Regions from separate parts of the Lysinibacillus sp. NPDC097279 genome, predicted to be linked through region 1. Evidence: riboswitches for the same ligand, from Rfam matches in the RefSeq annotation. Region 1 holds a riboswitch; the other holds the start of a gene.
What was found. A riboswitch is a leader RNA that binds a small molecule or an ion and turns the genes downstream of it on or off. The one in region 1 is predicted to bind thiamine pyrophosphate.
Positions count from the first base shown of each region.

Region 2: another riboswitch for thiamine pyrophosphate. It lies ahead of thiM (hydroxyethylthiazole kinase); the one in region 1 lies ahead of thiC (phosphomethylpyrimidine synthase ThiC).

Region 1 covers NZ_JBIWDA010000009.1:97,381-102,003, forward strand. The annotation lists gene ACIQ1H_RS21765 (methyl-accepting chemotaxis protein) at 1-882, shown strand, start outside; gene ACIQ1H_RS21770 (AEC family transporter) at 1,157-2,086, shown strand; TPP riboswitch at 2,134-2,248, shown strand; gene thiC (phosphomethylpyrimidine synthase ThiC) at 2,397-4,175, shown strand; gene ACIQ1H_RS21780 (methyl-accepting chemotaxis protein) at 4,306-4,623, opposite strand, start outside.
Region 2 covers NZ_JBIWDA010000001.1:130,031-134,653, reverse strand. The annotation lists gene sppA (signal peptide peptidase SppA) at 1-583, opposite strand, end outside; gene mbcS (acyl-CoA synthetase MbcS) at 768-2,354, opposite strand; TPP riboswitch at 2,549-2,647, shown strand; gene thiM (hydroxyethylthiazole kinase) at 2,736-3,491, shown strand; gene thiD (bifunctional hydroxymethylpyrimidine kinase/phosphomethylpyrimidine kinase) at 3,491-4,315, shown strand; gene thiE (thiamine phosphate synthase) at 4,305-4,623, shown strand, end outside.

The sequences.
Region 1 (4,623 bases):
CATAATGTGAATGAAGCATTTAATGAAATTGTCGCCTCTAATCAGGAAGTATCTGTAGCTATCAATGAAATTGCGCAAGGTGCTTCGAAACAATCAGAGGATACGGAAGAAACCAATTATCGAATGATTGATTTATCTGAGCAAATTGACGCAATAACAACGCTTTCCAAGCAAATGGATGCGCTGTCGATAAAAACAAAAGCTTCTACAGAGCAGGGCATGAAAGAAGTTGAAAGTTTACGTGACCGAAATGCTGAAACGAACGAAATGAATGTCCGCATTCAAGGTCAGATGGAATCCTTATCTAGTAACATCAGAAATATCAACCAAATTATTGTCTCTATTCAAGGAATAACAGAGCAAACTAACTTATTAGCATTAAATGCAAGTATTGAGGCTGCTCGTGCAGGAGAGCATGGAAAAGGCTTTGCAGTTGTAGCAGAAGAAGTTCGTAAACTAGCGGAACAGTCTAAAAACGAAACAGAGGTTATTAAGAAAACTGTAACTAGCATTCTAGAAGACGCAAATCAAACGGTGTCTGTTATCGCTTCAAATGCTGACTTAATGCAAGCTCAAAATGAATCAGTGCAAAATACAGAGCTAGCTTTTAAAGATAATAATGAGCTTTCTCACTCTATTGCAACGTCAATTAATGAGCTATTATCAAACCTTTCACAAATGCTAGAGCAAAAAGATCAGGCAATTACAGCGATTCAAAGTATTTCTGCCGTTTCAGAGGAAACTGCGGCTTCTGCAGAGCAAGTAAGTGCATCTGCTGTGGATCAACAGGCAGAAATGCAAAAGGTTGCAGAATCTATTAATAATATGAACCAAATCTCTAAAGAACTACAAGAAGTCGTGAACCGATTTAAACTTGCTTAATGATTTTTAAATTGTAGTAGGTAGTAGGAATCGCCGATAAAATCATGGAAATCGCCGATAGACGTGAAGGAATCGCCGATAACCCAGTGGAAATCGCCGATTACCTGTGCAGAATCGCCGATAAAACTTCTTTATATCCTTTGTAGATAAGTTAAGATAGAGGCTGTCCTTTTCTAAGGGCAGCCTCTTTTTATGGCAACAGCTTGAGCCGAGAGTGGCATTGACCTAGTTTGTGAACAGTTTTACTATAGAAAGATGAAAGGGGGGCGCCTCCATGATGTATCTCGGTATGATTTTCTTTAAAATTGTTGCACCTATTTTGGTGTTGCTTGTACTTGGTGCGTTTTTACAAAAGAAATTTCAATTTAACTTAAAAGCACTATCTCAGCTTATTACATATTGTTTTATGCCAGCAGCTGTCTTTGTAAATTTATATGAAACAAGTGTGGAACTATCGGTGCTAGGTGAAGTGGCGCTATTTATTGTGCTTTTTATTGGGAGTCAGATGGTGCTTGGTCATTTTATAGCGAAGGGGTTAGGCTTAAAGAAAACCGAGGCAGCTGTATTTAAAAATAGTGTTGTCCTCATTAACTCTGGCAACTATGGTATCCCGGTGGCACAAATGATTTTTGTGGCACAACCAATTGGGGTGGCAATTCAAGTTATTCTCGTTATTTTTCAAAATGTAACGACCTATACATATGGTTTATATAATTTAATTTCTTCAACAAAGTCAGGCATGGCCATAGTGAAGGACTTTCTAAAAATGCCGATTATTCATGCGCTCATTATAGGTGTAGCAATGAATTTCTTTAATATTGGCATTCCCCAATTTATTCGTATTCCAATTGACCACGTTGCTGATGGATTTATCGCTGTTGCTCTTATTACGCTCGGTGCACAGCTATCTCAGCTTGAAATTAAATCAATGTTCAATAAAACTGTGTTTGTCAGCTGTTTTACACGTTTAGTAGTAGGACCTGCCGTTGCATTACTTATCATTTTTGTTCTCGGCCTAGAGGGTGTTGTGGCCCAATCGCTCTTTATTGCAAGTGCATTCCCAACGTCGCGTAATAGCTCGAGTTTAGCACTTGAATATGATTTAGGGTCAGAAACCGCTGCACAAACAGTGCTTTTTTCGACGATTGTTAGCTGTATTACAGTAACAATTGTAATTTATATGGCAGAAATACTATTTACTTAATGACTTCCATCTATTAGGAATATCTGTTACACTAGCATCAAACTGAATAGCTTAACTAGGGGAGTCCGATGAGTCGGGCTGAGAGGGAAACGCATTGAGGTTTCTTGACCCTTTGGACCTGATCTGGCTCATACCAGCGTGGGAAAGTTAATGAACTTCGCACTCCTTATACTTTGCGATAAATGTAACCTTACATGTACAGCCGGATCCAATATTTTTTGGATTCGGCTTTTTGTTTGTAATGCTACTTGTTGGGGTGGGCTAGATTCGGTCCTTTTCATAATTTGCGAAAAAGGGAGCGGAATAGTAAATGACAACAGTTAGCGAAAAAAACATGAACATTATGACAAGCTTTGACGGGAGTAAAAAAGTTTATGTAGAAGGAACACGACCAGATATTTTAGTGCCGATGCGTGAAATTAAGCTAAGCCCCACAACAGGGAGTTTTGGTGAAGAGGAGAATGCACCTGTAAGGGTATATGATACGAGTGGCCCTTATACAGATCCAACCTACAAAGTGGATATAACAAAAGGTTTACCAGCTTTGCGTAGTGGGTGGATTAAAGAACGGGGCGATGTAGAGGAATACGAGGGACGTACCATTAAGCCCGAGGATAATGGCTTCCGCAATGCGGATGACCCGCGCATAAAGGAAAATGTTTTTCCGAACCTTTCTCGCAAACCTTTACGTGCGAAAAAAGGCCGCAATGTGACTCAACTGCATTATGCAAGACAAGGAATTGTTACTCCAGAAATGGAATTTGTGGCGATTCGTGAAAATTCAAAACCTGAATTTGTTCGTGCAGAAATTGCTGCGGGCCGTGCTATCATGCCATCTAATATTAATCATCCAGAGGCAGAACCGATGATTATCGGTCGTAACTTCCATGTAAAAATTAACGCTAATATTGGGAATTCAGCAGTAACCTCATCCATTGCTGAGGAAGTTGAAAAAATGACATGGGCAACACGATGGGGTGCTGATAATATTATGGATTTATCTACTGGTAAGCACATTCATACAACTCGGGAATGGATTATTCGGAATGCCGCTGTGCCTGTTGGAACAGTACCCATTTATCAGGCGCTTGAAAAGGTAAATGGCGTTGCCGAGGATTTAACGTGGGAGGTGTATCGGGACACGCTAATCGAGCAGGCTGAACAAGGGGTTGATTACTTCACGATTCACGCAGGTGTGTTGCTGCGATATGTACCGCTTACAGCTAATCGTGTAACGGGCATTGTATCGCGGGGAGGCTCAATTATGGCACAGTGGTGTCTATTCCATCATCAAGAAAACTTCTTATATACTCATTTTGAAGAAATTTGTGAAATTATGAAAACGTATGATGTAGCCTTTTCATTAGGGGACGGTTTACGACCAGGCTCAATTGCAGATGCCAATGACGAGGCGCAGTTCGCAGAGCTTGAAACGCTAGGGGAGTTAACGCAAATTGCGTGGAAGCACGATGTACAAGTGATGGTAGAGGGGCCTGGGCATGTGCCAATGCATCTCATTAAGGAAAATATGGACAAGCAATTGGAAGTTTGTAAAGAAGCACCGTTTTATACATTGGGTCCTCTCACAACAGATATTGCGCCTGGCTATGATCACATTACGTCAGCAATTGGTGCTGCAATGATTGGCTGGTTTGGAACAGCCATGCTGTGCTATGTAACACCGAAGGAACATTTAGGGTTACCAAATCGAGAAGATGTCCGTGTAGGTGTAATCACATATAAAATTGCCGCACATGCAGCGGACTTGGCTAAAGGTCATCCTGGTGCCCAGCAGAGAGATGACGCTCTTTCGAAGGCACGATTTGAGTTTCGTTGGCGCGATCAGTTTAATTTATCATTAGATCCAGAGCGAGCTGTAGAATATCATGATGAAACATTACCAGCAGAAGGAGCGAAAACGGCACATTTTTGCTCAATGTGTGGTCCTAAGTTTTGCAGTATGAGAATTTCTCAAGATATTCGTAACTATGCGAAAGAAAAAGATTTAAATACGACAGAAGCTATTCATCAAGGGATGCGGGAAAAGGCAAAAGAATTTCAAGACGCTGGGAGCAAACAATATCAGTGATATAGAACTAGAAACTAGAGCACGGTAGTCGAAGCGAAAAGTATTCGTCGGAGCGGATAACCATGTTTACAGCAAAAAAAGTGTTAGATTGATTGCAATCAATCTAACACTTTTTCTTTTTTGCCTGCTCTTAGACTTTAAATTTATTGATCTCTTCTTGAAGGGTTATTGCCTCATCACTTAATGATTTCGCAACATCGTTAACCTCTTGAATGATTGCTGACTGCTCTTGAATGGCAGCTGCTATTAATTCAGATTGCTGGGCCGCATTTTTTGCCACGGATGACATTTCGTTAACTGATGCAGCAACCTCCTCTGTAGCTGCAGAAATTTGCTGTGTGGAAGCGGAAACGTCTTCGATTTCATATGCCATATGTTCAATGGCGTCCATTATTTTATTAAAAGCCGTTTGGGCATCATGAATGTAAGTAACGCCTTCATCAACTTT
Region 2 (4,623 bases), on a different contig from region 1:
TAAACGTTTCAAATTTCACGCCTACTTTTTCTGCAAGTTCCTGATAATTAATAGATTGCATAATGACACCAATCGAACCTGTTATCGTATCACGATGTGCATATATTTTATCCGCTGGTGCAGAAATATAGTATCCACCAGAAGCAGCCATCGAATCCATTGAAACGTAAATTGGAATTTGACGTTCCTCTTTAATTTGCAACAGTTTTTTATAAATTTCTGCCGATTCCTTTACGCCACCACCTGGTGAATTTACACTTAGCACAATACCTTGTACTGAATCATCATATAAAATATTGTCCAATTGATTTAAGAAAAACTGGTGATCATAAGCTACGGTTTGCCATAATGTGTTCGATCCAACATCTTGAATCGTTCCATCCACTTTTAAATAGGCAATACGCTTACTGTAATCTTCACCTTCAATAACAGTTTCATAAACATTTAAATTATTTCCAGCGACAATGCTGTCAAAATTACTAAAGAAGTCTGATTTAAATATTGCAAAAATCGTATTAATTCCTAATGAAAATACTAACAACACAGCAGCTATAGCCAAGGCTATCCACCTTTTTACATTCATACAAACGCCTCCTCAACACGTTATACGTCTAAATTTCCAAAACGTTTCACTTTTAAGCAATTTTTATGTAAAAATGTTCTGTTGTTTATTATTTTACTATAAATAAATGAGGCTACAACAAAAAATCAAAAGTTCATAATAAAACATGAACTTTGATTATTCGCCTTTATTTCCTAGGAAATATTTATTGATGTGTATAAAGAGCTTTTTCTTGTTGACGTAATTCGACACGACGAATTTTACCCGATGCAGTCTTCGGTAAAACATCTACAAATTCAATCGCACGTGGATATTTATATGGGGCAGTCATTAATTTCACATGGTTTTGTAACTTTTTAATAAGCGTATTATCCCCTGTCTCACCTTCACGCAGGACAATAAATGCCTTGACAATATTTCCTCTTACTTCATCAGGACTAGCAACTACAGCAGCTTCCTTTACTGTAGGGTGTTTCATTAATGCATCTTCCACTTCAAATGGCCCTATTGTATAGCCTGAAGAAATTATGACATCATCTCCACGGCCCTCAAACCAAAAATAGCCATCGGCATCTTTATATGCACGGTCTCCAGTTATATACCATTCTCCGCGGAATTGTAGGCTCGTGCGTTCGGGATCTTGGAAATATTTTTTAAAGAGTGCAGGTGTTTCACGATGCACGGCAATATCCCCAACTACACCTTCAGACACAGGATTTCCATGGTCGTCGATTATTTCTACTGTATTTCCTGGTGTCGGTTTTCCCATTGACCCAACGCGCGCTTCCATGCCAACCATTGTCCCTACAAGTAATGTATTTTCAGTTTGTCCGTAGCCATCTCGAACCTGGATATCAAACGTTTCTAAAAACACTTTTACAACTTCACTATTCAATGGTTCTCCCGCTGATACCGCTTGGCGGATTTCGCTTAAATTATAATCCTGTAAATTATTAAGTGCTGCCATAAATCGATACTCTGTCGGTGTACAGCATAATACATTTACTTTAAATTTTTCAAGCAACGACAAATAAGTTGATGCATCGAATTTGCCTTTATAGACAAAGGCTGTTGCACCACTGCCTAAAGTTGCAAGGAACGGACTCCAAATCCATTTTTGCCATCCAGGTGCCGCAGTAGCCCATACTATATCATTTTCTTGTACACCTAACCAATTTGGTGCTGTTGTCCGTAAATGAGCATAACCCCAGCTATGCGTATGAACAGCTGCTTTAGGATTGCCCGTTGTTCCACTTGTATAGGCTAAAAAAGCAGTGTCAGTACTTTTTGTTGGTGTAGGATTCGTATAGTTTGTTGGATGCTCCTCCATTTTTTCAAGCAACGGTTGCCATGGGGCATGCGCCTGACCAATTACATATTGCAAAATGCCCTTTAGATTATTTACTTCATCAAATTGCTCAATATATGGCTCGTAAGCAATTATTCCTTTGGCATTTGCATGTGTAATGCGGTATTCAATATCCTTTGTGCGCAACATTTCTGAGCTTGGAATAATCGTTAAGCCCGCTTTTAATGCTGCTATGTATACGATATATGCCTCAACAGATCTTGGAACCATTACTAAAAGCACATCACCTTTTGCTAGTCCTTGCGAAGTAAATACATGGGCCGCCTGATTTGCTTTTTCAAGTAAATTTGCATATGTAATATGTTGAATTTCTTCATGATTGTTATAAACAATTAATGCTTTTTTAGAAGGGTCCTGAGCATACTTCTCAATCTCCTCAACAATGTTATACCATTCTGGTGCGATTAAATCCTGTCTTTTCATAATAACTGCCTCCTTATTGCTAGGTTTATTATAAAACTCATTTTTTATGATTTTCAATGGATGGACCTTATTTTCACAAAGTCATGACAATTATCATGGTTTATTATATGGCATCAGTCACTGCTTTCCAGATAATGATAAAATACTATTGAATACTGAGAATAGGTATGTTACATTTTGGACAACTAAAAAATTCATGATTGCAGGGGGACTCATAACGAGTTGAGAAGGTAAAACCTGACCCTTTGAACCTGTTAGTTAATACTGACGTAGGGAGCAACACACATCTTATTACTGATGATAAGCTCTTTTTACGTGTACACTTTGCACGAAAAAGAGCTTTTTTGCATGCTTACGTCCATCCAAAAAAGGAGGACTATGATGATTTTTCAAACTATTCGTAAAAGACAGCCATTGATTCATTGTATTACCAATTATGTAGTTGCCAATTTCCAAGCAAATGGCTTATTAGCAATTGGTGCTTCACCTGTCATGGCCGATGAATCAACCGAAGTTGAAGAGATGGTATCGATTGCATCAGCCTTATTAATTAATATTGGCACGCTTACTACCCGTACAAAACAATCGATGTTCCTTGCTGGCAAAAAAGCAAACGCGCTAGGTATACCTGTGATTTTGGACCCTGTTGGTGTTGGGGCAACAACTTTACGTAAACAAACGATACAGCAATTATTAGAAGCGGTTCACTTTGCTGTTATTCGTTGCAATATCGGTGAGCTTGCCGCGATTGCTAATGTTCATTGGCAACAAAAAGGTGTGGATAGTGGCAGCGGCTCCATATCTGTTGAAGATAAAGCACAAGAGATTTCTAAAAAATATAAGTGCATTGTTATTGTAACTGGTGAAAAAGATTTTATTACTGATGGTGAGCATTCTAAATGGATTATTGGTGGAAACGCTCGCATGACAGAAGTTACAGGGACGGGTTGTTTATTAAGTGCTATTTGCTGTGCAGCTTATATGGCAGGTAATGAGCCATATACTCAGTTGTGCCATACATTAACGAGCTATAAAAAAGTTGCTGAACATGCCGCTTCTTGTGCGCCATATAATGGTGATTTCGCAGTGTCCGTCTTAAATGAGCTTCACCGTTTATCGAAGGACGGTGAAAAATAATGCATATTGTGACGACAATAGCTGGCTCAGATAGCGGTGGTGGAGCTGGTATTCAAGCTGATTTAAAAACTTTCCAAGAATTAAATGTATTCGGGACATCCGTTATTACCGCTTTAACAGCACAAAATACTTTAGGTGTGAGCGGGGTGTTTCCAATTGATCAAGCTTTTGTAAATAAACAACTTCATTCACTGCTGGAGGATTTTTCAATTAGTGCAATAAAAACAGGCATGCTTTTCTCCTCAGATATTATTCATACTATTGCAGGAGCTATGTCTAATTTAAATATTCCACTTATTGTTGATCCTGTAATGATCGCCAAAGGTGGCGAAAACTTATTACAGCAAGAAGCAGTTGAGGCGTTAAAAAACACTCTATTACCACTTGCTACAATCGTCACACCTAACATCCCTGAAGCGGAGACGCTTACAGCAAGCAAAATACACAATTATTCAGACATCCAACAAGCTGCACAGTCATTATTAAAGCTAGGTGTTCAATGTGTCATTATTAAAGGTGGTCATCTACAGGATGATAACTTTGCAACAGATTATGTATTTTTTAATGATGGTAAAACATTTTCAATGCAATCTACTCGAATCGCAACGAAAAATACACATGGAACGGGATGTACATTTTCTGCTGCTTTAACCGCTTTTATTGGCCAGAAAATGCCTTTAAAACAAGCGATTATTGAAGCGAAAAAGTTTATTCAGCTAGCCATTAGCCATGATTTATTGATTGGCAATGGCAATGGGCCAACAAATCATTTTGCTTACAAAAAATTTCTCGATACTTGTGAGGTAACCATTCATGAAACGTAGTGATTTACAGCTTTATTTTATAATGGGCACAGCGAACGTAAAAAATAGACAACCTTTAGAAATTCTTGAATCCGCATTGCAAGCAGGCATTACGATGTTTCAGTTTCGTGAAAAAGGACAACAAGCATTGACGAATGAGCACTACGAACAATTTGCACGTCAATGTCAAAACCTATGCAGAAAATACAACGTTCCCTTTATTGTGAATGATGATATCGACCTTGCTCTAAAGCTTAAGGCAGATGGCCTTCACATTGGTCAAGACGACCATCCCATCTCACTAGTGCGACAAAAAATTGGACAAATGA